Linked DNA regions of Spartinivicinus marinus. The protein of the gene in region 3 interacts with the protein of the main gene of each other region in a pairwise test. Links are inferred from orthologs where the notes say so. Each region holds a gene or a part of one and is shown on either strand. Other genes may lie near its edges.

Region 1 (3,016 bases), 3.2 Mb from region 3 along the record:
TTGGTTGCTGAGCAAGACTTGGTGGTGGAAATTCCAAAATATACTATTAATCAGGTTTCTGAGCGTCATTAGGCGAGGTGAGGGATATGAGCTTAAAGTGGACTGATGTTCAAGAGATAGCCATTGAGCTGGCTGAGCGTCACGAAGAGGTCGACCCTCGTTATGTTAACTTTGTTGACTTACGCAACTGGGTGGTGGCTTTAGAAGAGTTTAATGATGATCCATCCCATTGTGGTGAAAAAATCCTTGAAGCAATACAAATGGCCTGGATTGAAGAAGCTGATTAACAGACTGTCCCTAGCAGGTGCATTTTCCCTAAACCCGCGTATAATTCGCGGGTTTAATTTATTCAAAATAACTTTTTTAACTTGGAGAAGTGATCAATGGCTGTTGAACGCACTTTATCAATTATCAAACCAGATGCTGTTGCTAAAAATGTAATTGGCCAAATTTATAGTCGTTTTGAACAAGCTGGCTTGAAAATCGTTGCAGCAAAAATGTTGCATCTTTCTCAAGAAAAAGCAGAAGGCTTTTATGCTGAGCACAAAGAGCGCCCTTTCTTTAAAGATTTGGTTGCTTTCATGACGTCTGGCCCTGTAGTTGTTTCTGTTTTAGACGGTGAAAATGCTGTTATTGCTCATCGTGACTTAATGGGTGCGACTAACCCTAAAGAAGCGGCTGCGGGTACTATTCGCGCTGATTTTGCTGAAACAATTGATGAAAATGCGGTGCATGGCTCTGATTCTCCTGAGTCAGCAGCCCGTGAGGTTGCTTATTTCTTTGCTGATGAAGAAGTTTGCCCTCGCACTCGCTAAAAACTAAAGCTATTGTGCAGGCAAAAATAGAGGAGCCTTGTTTTTGCTTGCACTTATAACACTGCTCTAAAAGCAGGGTGAGTTAATGTTGTCTGCGTTGAAAGGTGAAGAAGATGACCAGTGTTGTTGCTAAAACCAATCTGCTAGGTTTAACCAAGCCTAAATTAGAGGCTTTTTTTGAGTCGATTGGTGAGAAAAAATTTCGAGCAACTCAAGTCATGAAGTGGATTCATCATTATGGCGTGGACAACTTTCAGGAGATGACTAACTTAGGGAAGTCACTCCGTGAAAAGTTGGCAGAACTGGCTGAAATTAAAGGGCCAGAAGTTGTTAGCCAGCACTTTTCTGAAGATGGAACGCGTAAGTGGGTTGTTAGGGTTGCTAGTGGTAGTTGTGTCGAAGCTGTTTTTATTCCTGAGCGTGGTCGTGGCACCTTATGTGTTTCTTCGCAAGCAGGCTGTGCCTTGGACTGTAGTTTTTGCTCAACAGGTAAGCAAGGCTTTAACTCAGATTTAACAGCATCAGAAATTATTGGCCAAGTATGGATTGCAGCCAAGTCATTTAACAGTGTGCCTCATAAAGAGGATAGAGCTGTTACCAACGTTGTTATGATGGGAATGGGCGAGCCACTGCTTAATTTTGACAATGTAGTAGATGCCATGAACCTTATGATGGATGACTTGGGTTATGGTATTTCCAAACGACGAGTCACATTAAGTACATCTGGTGTGGTACCTGCGTTGAAAAAACTAGCCGATGTAACAGATGTCTCTTTAGCACTTTCGTTACATGCACCAAATAATGAACTTCGTAATGAGCTGGTGCCTCTAAATAAAAAATACCCCCTTGAAGTACTTCTACCCACTTGTATGGAATATATGTCAAGATTAAGCGACAAGCGGCGTATTACAATTGAGTATACTTTAATTAAAGGTATTAATGATCAGCCTGAGCATGCTAAACAATTGATTAAGCTGCTAAGAGATATTCCTTGTAAAATTAACTTGATACCTTTTAATCCGTTTGCTTTGTCGGATTATCAAAGGCCAAGTAATAACGCCATCAGGGTATTTCAGCAACAGCTTCTAGATGCAGGTTACAATACTACGGTAAGGCGTACCCGGGGCGATGATATTGATGCGGCCTGTGGGCAGCTGGCGGGGCAAGTGAATGACAAAACCCGCCGTAGTGAGCGCTATCGTGATAAGTTGTTGAATGTTAAGCAGTTGGCATCAGAACAAGCTAGACCACTTTAATTATCAGCTAACTACTTTTTTGTTTCTAATGGGGGCTATGGTGACTAATAAAAGAACAACCATTTGGGTAATGTTAGGTTGTATGTTGCTTCTCCTGCAAACGGGTTGTGTTACAACAGCGCCGAATGGCAAAGAAATTGATGAAGATAAAGTTGTAACTGCACAAATTCGCCTAGCTAAAGCTTATATTCGAGAAGGGCAGGCAGGCTTAGCACGTAAACCACTGGAGAAAGCGCTTGATTATGATAGCCGCTCAGGTGAGGCTTATTCCGTGCTGGCTATGGTTAATCAACTGGAAGGTGAGAATGAGCTAGCTGAAAAAAGTTTTCGTAAAGCCATTCGATATAGTGATGAGCCCTCTGATGTACACAACAACTATGGTGCTTTTTTATACGCACAGAGTCGTTATGAAGAAGCATTAAAACAGTTGGATAAGGCAGCCTCTAATGTGCATTACCCTAAACGTAGCTATTCCTATCAAAGTATGGGGCTTGTAGCGCTTAAACTGGGCAAAAAGGAAGAGGCAAAGGAATACTTTGAAAAAGGACTTCGACTAAATAATAGGCTTCATAAGGCTCACCTTGAGCTGGCTGACATACTTTTTCAAGAGCAAAAATATATACCAGCAAAGAGCCATTATGAGCGATTTAAACAACTAGCCCGCCAAAATGCGCGCTCTTTATGGCTTGGGGTGAAAATTGCCAAAGTCTTTGAAAATAATGATGTAGTTGCCAGTTATGGCTTAATGCTGAAAAAGATGTATCCTGGCTCAGAAGAGCTAAAGCAGTACCAGGGTTTATTAACGAATGAAGAGTGAAAATATCAAACCACTGGAGTCATATCAGGATCATATTACTCCAGGGGAAATGCTAGCTCAGCAACGGCAGAATCTTGGTGTTGGGCAAGATGAAGTTGCTGATAATCTGAAAATCAGTGTTGACTTTG
Region 2 (2,824 bases), 740 kb from region 3 along the record:
CAATAATGGGTTACAAACCCTTTTCCCGAAGGTGTTTGGCGGCGGAAGTGCTTATTTAGAACTAACAGGTGAGGATTTATTAGATACGGGTGTGGCGATAATGGCCAGACCTCCAGGTAAGAAAAACAGCACGATTCATTTGCTGTCAGGTGGTGAGAAAGCATTAACAGCCATCGCGTTAGTGTTTTCGATTTTCCAGTTAAATCCTGCGCCATTTTGTATGTTGGATGAAGTTGATGCACCGTTAGATGATGCTAATGTGGGACGCTATGCTCGCATGGTGACGGAAATGTCTAAATCAGTACAATTTATTTACATTACCCATAATAAAATAGCGATGGAAGCTGCCAGCCAATTAATGGGGGTAACCATGCAAGAGCCTGGTGTATCTCGTTTGGTAGCCGTTGATGTAGAAGCAGCAGCTGCACTGGCAGCAAACTAGAATCAAGCAATGAATAGGAAACAGGTTGCGCGTAAGTCTTAGATAAAAATTTATGGCTAAAAAGCGGCTAAATATTGCACGGCTTGAAAAATATGCACCATAATTATTGTAAGACGTAAGAAGCATTGCCGCTCTAGATTGTTGCTGTAAATTGTCGTATAGCAAACAACAAGCGCAAGTTAAAGTCTGTTGTAACCGCTCATAAGCTGGAGGTCGATGGTTCAATGTTTTGTGTTAGCAGTGTTTATTTATCAAAGCTTTCACAAAAATATCTGACGGTTGTGCCAAGAAGTGGCTGAGTAGGGTTATGATAGCCTAATTAGTAATAAGGTTGACAAACACAATGGATATCGGGTTACGAGAATCGTTAATTATTATCGGCATGATTGTGATAGCCGGTATTTTATTTGATGGTTATCGTCGGATGAAAATTAACCGGCGTCGTGCTAGAGATTTGTCTTTAGGAATGGGAGCTGGGTTACAAAATGACGTTGATGATTTTAATAGTGAGTTACCCAACGGGGGAGCTCGTGTTATAGCTCAAGCAGGTCAGCCAGTGATACTGGATGATGAAGTGCCCACCGTGGCTGAAGAAACCGTGGCACCAGAGCCACCACTGATCAATACGCCAGTGGCTGCAGAAAAAACAGATAAAGTGACACCACTACAGCAATATAAAACAGCTAAGGTATCAGGGGCTAGTAATAACTCAGTAATAAATAAAAGAGCGTCAACGGCTAAGCCTATAATTACTTCTGATGCTGAGGTGGATGATGATGTGTTAATAGCTGATAAGACTGATCACTATACAACACCTGTGACTAAGCCTACGGCTGCTCGTGTTATCAATAAAAGTACCAGTAAACAGAAAACCACCAAACGAGCGCCAGTAAAAACCGTTAAACAAGAGCCTGCTACCACAGTGATGGATCAGTCCAATCGGGCTGCTGCTGAGGAAGTGATCATTATTAATGTTGTTGCAAAAACTGAAGAAGGGTTTGTTGGTAGTGAGCTGCTGCATGCATTATTGGCAAATGGTCTCAAGTTTGGTGAGATGCAAATTTTCCATCGTCATGAACAGCCTGATGGTAATGGTTGTGTTTTATTCAGTGCAGCTAATGGCGTAGAACCAGGCTACTTTGATTTAGCTTCTATGGAGCGGTTGCAAACATCAGTAGTAAGCTTATTCATGAGTTTGCCTGGGCCTCCAGAGCCAATGAAAGCCTTTGAGGAAATGGCGATGGCGGCTTACTATTTGTCCCGCTCATTGCAAGGTGAGTTGAAAGATGAGCAGCACAGTGTGATGACACAGCAAACCCTAGAGCACTGTCGCCAGCGCATTATGGACTACGAACGTCGTGTCCTGGTTAGAAAACAGTCCGTTCAATAAACTCTTTTTTTCATACTAACTTCTATGATATCAGGCCTGCTTTGCAGGCCTGACGTTTTTTAGCTGATTGTTGGGGAAATAAATGTCAGCATCAAGTGCAGTTAAACAACAAGTTGAACAGTTAAGAAAGACTATTAATGAGCACAATTATTACTATTACGTTAAAGATGATCCGCTTGTCACTGATGCCGAATATGACCGCTTGCTACGGGAATTACAAAGCTTAGAACGGCAATACCCAGAACTTGTCACTCCCTCATCACCTACGCAACGAGTGGGTGCTGCCCCACTGGCTGGGTTTAATGAAGTGGTGCATGAACTTCCCATGTTGTCATTGGATAATGCATTTAATGAACAAGAATTAGCTGATTTTGAGCGACGACTTCAAGACCGATTGAAAACTGATACTTCAATTGAGTACACCTGTGAACCTAAGCTTGATGGTATTGCTGTCAGCCTGCTTTATGAAAGAGGAGTGCTGGTAAGAGCGGCAACTCGAGGGGATGGCAATACTGGTGAAGATATTACGCTAAATATTCGGACCATACCTTCTATACCATTACAACTAATGAGTGATCAAATACCTGACCGAATAGAAGTACGTGGTGAAGTCTATATGCCCAAAGCGGGGTTTGAAGCCTTAAATGCAATAGCGACAGAAAAAGGTGAAAAAACCTTTGTTAACCCACGTAATGCAGCTGCAGGTAGTTTACGTCAGCTTGATTCAAGTATTACCGCTAACCGCCCGTTGGAAATGTGCTGTTATGGCGTCGGTATTATCGAAGGTGGCGATCTGCCGGATAATCATAATGAAGTACTGGCTCTGCTGGGTAAGTGGGGATTTAAACTGAATGCAGAAATTAAAGTAGTGACTGGTGTCGTTGAAGCCCAAGATTATTACACCCAGCTTGAGCAAAAAAGGGAACAGTTGCCGTATGAAATTGATGGCATTGTGTATAAAGTGAACTCACTTGCTCAGCAGCAACAATTAG
Region 3 (2,948 bases):
TCGGCTGGAAGCAAAAGTTCATCTGGTTACCTGCGCAGTGAATGCAGCACAAAATATTGAAAAATGTGTCAAGCGCTGCAATTTAGAGGTAGAAGATATTATTTTGGAACAGCTGGCTTCTAGTTACTCAGTGCTAACTGAAGATGAAAAAGAGCTAGGGGTTTGTCTGGTAGATATTGGTGGAGGAACCACAGATATTGCCGTATTTACTAGTGGCTCGATTCGGCATACTGAAGTAATCCCTATTGCTGGTGACCAAGTAACGAATGACATCGCGATGGCGCTTCGCACGCCTACTCAGCATGCGGAAGAAATTAAAATTAAATACGCTTGTGCACTTACTCAGTTAGCAAGGGCAGAAGAGTTAATAAAAGTACCTAGTGTGGGTGACCGCCCACCACGGGATTTATCAAGACAAGCACTGGCAGAAGTGGTTGAGCCCCGTTACGAAGAATTATTTACCCTAGTGCAAGGGGCGCTTAGACGTAGTGGTTTTGAAGAGCTGATTCCTGCTGGCATCGTTTTGACTGGCGGTACTGCCAAAATGGAGGGTGTTGTGGAGTTGGCTGAAGAAATTTTTCATATGCCCGTTAGGTTAGGCATGCCTACGGATATTAAAGGACTTTCTGATGTGGTAAAAAATCCTATCTTCTCGACAGGTGTCGGGTTGTTACATTATGGGTTACAGCATCAAAAAGAAGGTAGTGTTGCCATGCCTGTAAGATCTGCCGCTAAAGTAAATATCTTTAGCCGGATGAAACATTGGTTTCAAGGAAACTTTTAACAGGAGTAACGATAAATAATACAAATTAAATTGAATAGTAGTAGATAGTTGAGAGAAAGGAGAGGGTTATGTTTGAGTTGGTTGATAATGTGCCGCAAAACGCGGTCATTAAAGTTGTCGGTGTGGGCGGCGGAGGTGGCAATGCTGTCAACCACATGTTAAATAAGCACGTCGATGGTGTTGATTTTATCTGTGCGAATACAGATGCACAAGCGTTAAAAAACTTGGCGGCAAAAACGGTTCTGCAATTAGGAACTGGTGTGACTAAAGGATTGGGTGCAGGCGCTAATCCTGACGTTGGCCGTGAAGCGGCACTTGAAGATCGCGAGCGCATTGAAGAAGTGCTAAATGGCGCTGATATGGTATTTATCACAGCCGGTATGGGTGGTGGTACAGGTACAGGTGCAGCTCCAGTTGTTGCGCAAGTTGCTAAAGAAATGGGTATTTTAACCGTGGCAGTCGTCACTAGGCCATTCCCTTTTGAAGGACGTAAGCGGATGATTGTGGCTGATGAAGGGATCAAAGAATTAGCAGAAAATGTTGATTCTTTAATCACAATCCCTAATGAAAAATTGCTACCTGTGTTAGGAAAAGATGCCAGTTTATTATCAGCATTTAGTGCGGCAAATGATGTATTACTTGGTGCAGTGCAAGGTATTGCTGATCTAATTATTCGTCCGGGAATGATTAACGTTGATTTTGCAGATGTACGCACAGTAATGTCTGAAATGGGCATGGCAATGATGGGAACAGGTTCTGCGACAGGTTCTAATCGAGCAGTAGAAGCAGCTGAAGTGGCAATTCGCAGCCCACTTTTAGAGGATGTAAATTTACACGGCGCTCGTGGAATACTGGTTAATATTACAGCAGGATTAGATCTTTCTTTGGGCGAGTTCTCAGAAGTGGGTAATACTGTAGAGCAGTTTGCTTCAGAAAATGCTACCGTAGTGGTTGGCACCGTAATTGACCCTGATATGTCTGATGAGTTACGAGTCACCGTGGTAGCAACAGGGTTAGGGGCGAATGATGCAGCAGATGCACCTGTTAAAGTAGTCGATAATACCAAAAGCGATGGTACTTTAGACTACAATAAATTAGATCGCCCTACAGTCATGAGAAAACAAGCTGCCGCCGGAACAGGCAACCAAGTTGTCCAGCCGGAACGGACTCGTAGTACAGACAATATGGATTACTTGGATATACCTGCATTTTTAAGAAGGCAAGCTGACTAGGGTATTAAAAAAGTTCACTTACCATTTGTGTAATGTGCAGCTTTTGATACAATCGCCGGTCAATTGTTTGCCTTCTGGCAGGATTTGATCAAGACGGCGTACATATATGATTAGACAAAGAACTTTAAAAAACATTATCCGTGCTACGGGAGTAGGTCTACATTCGGGAGAAAAAGTCTACTTGACATTGAAGCCAGCTCCTGTAGATACGGGAATCGTTTTTTGTCGGACAGACTTAGATCCGGTTGTAGAAATACCCGCAAAAGCAAGCTTTGTTGGTGACACTACTTTATGTACATCATTAATGAATAATGATGGCATTAGAGTAGACACTGTTGAGCATTTGCTTTCAGCAATGGCAGGCCTCGGCATTGACAATGCCTATGTAGAAGTAAGCTCCCATGAAGTACCTATCATGGATGGCAGTGCAGGGCCTTTTGTTTTCTTAATTCAATCTGCAGGGATTGAAGAGCAAAACACAGCAAAGAAGTTTATTCGAATTAAAAAAGAGGTTACCTATAAAGAGGGTGACAAGGTAGCAACCTTCTTACCTTTTGATGGCTTTAAAGTGACCTTTACGATTGATTTTGACCACCCTGTCTTTAAAGGCAATATCCAAACAGCTTCTGTTGATTTTTCCAGCACCTCCTTCGTGAAAGAAGTCAGTCGCGCAAGAACTTTTGGTTTTATGCGAGATATTGAATATCTCCGGTCTAAAAACTTAGCGCTTGGTGGTAGTGTTGACAATGCCATAGTTGTTGATGACTATCGGATACTGAATGAAGATGGTTTGCGTTATGATGACGAGTTTGTCAGACATAAAATGCTTGATGCCATTGGTGATTTGTACTTACTAGGTAATAGCTTAATTGGTGAGTACCGTGCGGTTAAATCTGGGCATGCTTTAAATAATAAAGTATTACGTGCCTTAA
Region 4 (2,898 bases), 190 kb from region 3 along the record:
ATAGTTTTTGCTGACGGACTTGATTACTCAATAACCTTAGGTACCAAATACAAGCCGTTTTCAGTAGCAGGGGCAATGGCCTGAAAGGTTTCCCGCTGGTTGGTTTCGGTGACTGCATCTGCGCGCAGCCGTTGTTCCATCTCCAGTGGGTGAGCCAAAGGCTCTACATTATCAGTATCAGCAGCCTGCATTTGGTCGATCATGGTTAAAATTTGGGTTAACCCTTCAGTAGTATTGGCAATATCTTGCTGGTCGATAGCAATGCGTGCCAGGTGGGCTATTTTTTCAACATCGGTTTGATCAAGGGCCATGGGTGCTCTCCAACTAAAAGCCAAACTGCAAATGTAGGGGTTTGCAGTGACAATCTCAAGCGCTTGTGAGTGATTGAACGAGAGATAGTAAATAAAAAAATAGAAATAGAAGACAGATTTTTGTCAATCAATTAAAAGGTTAGACTACAGTATAAGTAAGACACAATGCATTAGTTATGGCTGTAGCAAGTAACGAAGTTGGTGTTAACTGACAGGCTTGCCCTTAACTAAGGGTATAATAGTTTACTATGAGATAGCTTCTTAACTTGCTCTATGTAAGCGCGGTTGTTAGAGTTTGCAGCAATTTGCAAGATTATGAATAAAAACCACAGTCAATCTTATTTATTTGACTTATTAGTTAGGTGCTTTTTACTGAGAGTCAGCTTATTAAAAGGTGGCTGAGATTAGGTAGATAGCAAGTTTAGATATAAAGCGTAAACTGTTTTGTTGGCCGGTTGCACTGATCTTTATTATTAAGTTACAGCTAATCAATGCGCTTGTGTAAAACACTGCAACCATATTCACATTCTTTGTTTGTTGGGAAGAATACCACGCATGCTCAAGAAACTACGGGGATTTTTTTCAAGTGACCTGTCAATTGACTTAGGTACTGCTAATACCCTGATTTATGTTAGAGATAAAGGGATCGTGTTAAACGAACCTTCGGTGGTGGCTATTCGTCATCATGGTAGTCAGAAAACGGTTGCCGCAGTGGGTACTGAGGCGAAGCGAATGCTGGGTAGAACCCCTGGTAATATCACAGCTATCCGGCCTATGAAAGACGGAGTGATCGCTGACTTTAGTGTCACTGAAAAAATGCTCCAGCATTTTATTAATAAGGTACACGAAAACAGTTTTATTCAGCCAAGCCCACGGGTGTTGGTATGTGTGCCTTGCAAGTCGACTCAAGTTGAGCGGCGGGCCATTCGTGAGTCAGCGCTAGGTGCGGGTGCTCGTGAAGTGTATTTAATAGAAGAACCAATGGCTGCAGCCATTGGTGCTGGCCTACCTGTTGAAGAAGCCCATGGCTCAATGGTTGTGGATATCGGTGGGGGAACCACTGAAATAGCTATTATTTCGCTAAGCGGGATTGTTTATTCGGAGTCAGTCCGGGTGGGGGGTGACCGCTTTGATGAAGCCATAGTCACTTATGTTCGTCGTAACTATGGCAGCCTGATCGGTGATGCCACGGCAGAAAGAATTAAACAAGAAATTGCCTGTGCCTACCCAGGTGATGAACTGCGCGAAATTGATGTAAGAGGCCGTAATCTGGCAGAAGGGGTACCTCGCAGTTTTACCCTTAATAGTAATGAGATTCTGGAAGCACTTCAGGAATCTTTAGCAGCCATTGTGCAGTCAGTGAAAAGTGCACTAGAGCAATCACCACCTGAACTCGCTTCCGACATTGCAGAGCGAGGTATGGTTCTGACAGGCGGTGGTGCGTTACTAAAAGGTTTGGAGCGCCTGCTGAGTGAAGAAACTGGGTTGCCTGTGGTGGTGGCTGAAGATCCTCTGACCTGTGTGGCCCGAGGGGGAGGACGAGCACTAGAAATAATGGAACGCCATGCATTTGATCTTTTATCTACTGAGTAGTCAAAACCAATAGGACTTACTAGAGCTTAAGTGAGTCTAATTGATAAGGTATTCAACATTGCAAGACAGATTTTTTTATGGTCTTGCAACCTATTCAGTAGGTAGGAGACTGTTGTAGCTTAATTCTTAATTAAAGGTATTGGCTTTTTAAGGTAACAGTCTCCAATGTAGTTAAAAGACAAAATGTGGGAGTCACCAATTAAGCGAATATTTTCTAAGCAACAATCTCTCACCGCACAGCTGCTGTTTTTTATTGTGTTGTCATTAGGCTTGATGCTTTCTGAGCAGCGGTTTGATGGCCTGGACAATGGCCTTAACAAAGTGAGAGCCTGGCTGACCGTAGTCGCTACACCTGTGCAGTGGGTGGCTGATCTTCCTGCACAAATGTGGGGGATGGCTGATGACGCCCTGAAAACTCGCAAAGAACTTATTTTAGAAAACGCGAAGTTAGAAGCGAAAAACTTGCTACTGGAGCGTCGCCTTCAGAAGCTCGCGGCACTCACGGCACAAAATATCCGTTTACGAGAATTACTGAATTCCTCAAAACTCCTTGATGAGCGAGTTCTGATTGCGGAGCTAGTGGGGGTAGATCCCGACCCTTATGCTCACCAGGTTATTGTTAATAAAGGCTCGACAGATGGAGTTTTTGTTGGACAGCCTTTACTGGATGCCAGTGGTTTGATGGGGCAAGTTATTTCCGTCAGCCCTTTTTCCAGCCGTATTCTGCTTATTACCGATGCTAATCATAGTGTGCCTGTTCAAGTGAATCGTAACGGTGCTCGTGCCATTGCTGCAGGCACAGGTAAATTGGATGAGCTGCTACTACGCCATGTGCCGGATACTGCTGATATCCGTGAAGGTGATATTCTAGTCAGTTCAGGCCTAGGGCAGCGTTTTCCGGTAGGCTATCCAGTGGGTAAAGTGATCCAGGTTATCCACGACCCTGGCAAACCTTTTGCCATCATCAAAGTAAGACCTTCTGCAAAGTTAGATC

The links.
Region 1: the proteins of ftsZ (region 3) and rlmN interact in binary tests that used the Escherichia coli proteins (3 or more experiments, as listed by UniProt). The link is inferred for Spartinivicinus marinus from one-to-one orthologs.
Region 2: the proteins of ftsZ (region 3) and zipA interact in binary tests that used the Escherichia coli proteins (3 or more experiments, as listed by UniProt). The link is inferred for Spartinivicinus marinus from one-to-one orthologs.
Region 4: the proteins of ftsZ (region 3) and OQE68_RS18540 interact in binary tests that used the Escherichia coli proteins (3 or more experiments, as listed by UniProt). The link is inferred for Spartinivicinus marinus from one-to-one orthologs.

Annotation. Positions count from the first base shown.
Region 1 is NZ_JAPJZK010000001.1:1,049,364-1,052,379, reverse strand. The notes cover bases 8-2,999. They hold rlmN (dual-specificity RNA methyltransferase RlmN), read left to right. Parts: upstream 8-928; coding sequence 929-2,071; downstream 2,072-2,999. Other genes in these bases: OQE68_RS04945 (RodZ domain-containing protein), read left to right, coding at 2,878-2,999; pilW (type IV pilus biogenesis/stability protein PilW), read left to right, coding at 2,031-2,888; ndk (nucleoside-diphosphate kinase), read left to right, coding at 384-815; iscX (Fe-S cluster assembly protein IscX), read left to right, coding at 87-287; fdx (ISC system 2Fe-2S type ferredoxin), read left to right, coding at 8-72. Outside these bases: more of fdx, read left to right, coding at 1-7; more of OQE68_RS04945, read left to right, coding at 3,000-3,016.
Region 2 is NZ_JAPJZK010000001.1:5,008,737-5,011,560, forward strand. What follows is about bases 9-2,808. They hold zipA (cell division protein ZipA), read left to right. Parts: upstream 9-785; coding sequence 786-1,832; downstream 1,833-2,808. Other genes in these bases: smc (chromosome segregation protein SMC), read left to right, coding at 9-442; ligA (NAD-dependent DNA ligase LigA), read left to right, coding at 1,915-2,808. In the rest of the region: more of smc, read left to right, coding at 1-8; more of ligA, read left to right, coding at 2,809-2,824. UniProt on the Escherichia coli protein: Essential cell division protein that stabilizes the FtsZ protofilaments by cross-linking them and that serves as a cytoplasmic membrane anchor for the Z ring.
Region 3 is NZ_JAPJZK010000001.1:4,271,436-4,274,383, forward strand. Bases 11-2,934 are described here. They hold ftsZ (cell division protein FtsZ), read left to right. Parts: upstream 11-852; coding sequence 853-2,016; downstream 2,017-2,934. Other genes in these bases: ftsA (cell division protein FtsA), read left to right, coding at 11-784; lpxC (UDP-3-O-acyl-N-acetylglucosamine deacetylase), read left to right, coding at 2,123-2,934. In the rest of the region: more of ftsA, read left to right, coding at 1-10; more of lpxC, read left to right, coding at 2,935-2,948. UniProt on the Escherichia coli protein: Essential cell division protein that forms a contractile ring structure (Z ring) at the future cell division site. The regulation of the ring assembly controls the timing and the location of cell division.
Region 4 is NZ_JAPJZK010000001.1:4,078,074-4,080,971, forward strand. The notes cover bases 12-2,885. They hold OQE68_RS18540 (rod shape-determining protein), read left to right. Parts: upstream 12-866; coding sequence 867-1,904; downstream 1,905-2,885. Other genes in these bases: gatC (Asp-tRNA(Asn)/Glu-tRNA(Gln) amidotransferase subunit GatC), read right to left, coding at 24-311; mreC (rod shape-determining protein MreC), read left to right, coding at 2,088-2,885. In the rest of the region: more of mreC, read left to right, coding at 2,886-2,898. UniProt on the Escherichia coli protein: Forms membrane-associated dynamic filaments that are essential for cell shape determination. Acts by regulating cell wall synthesis and cell elongation, and thus cell shape.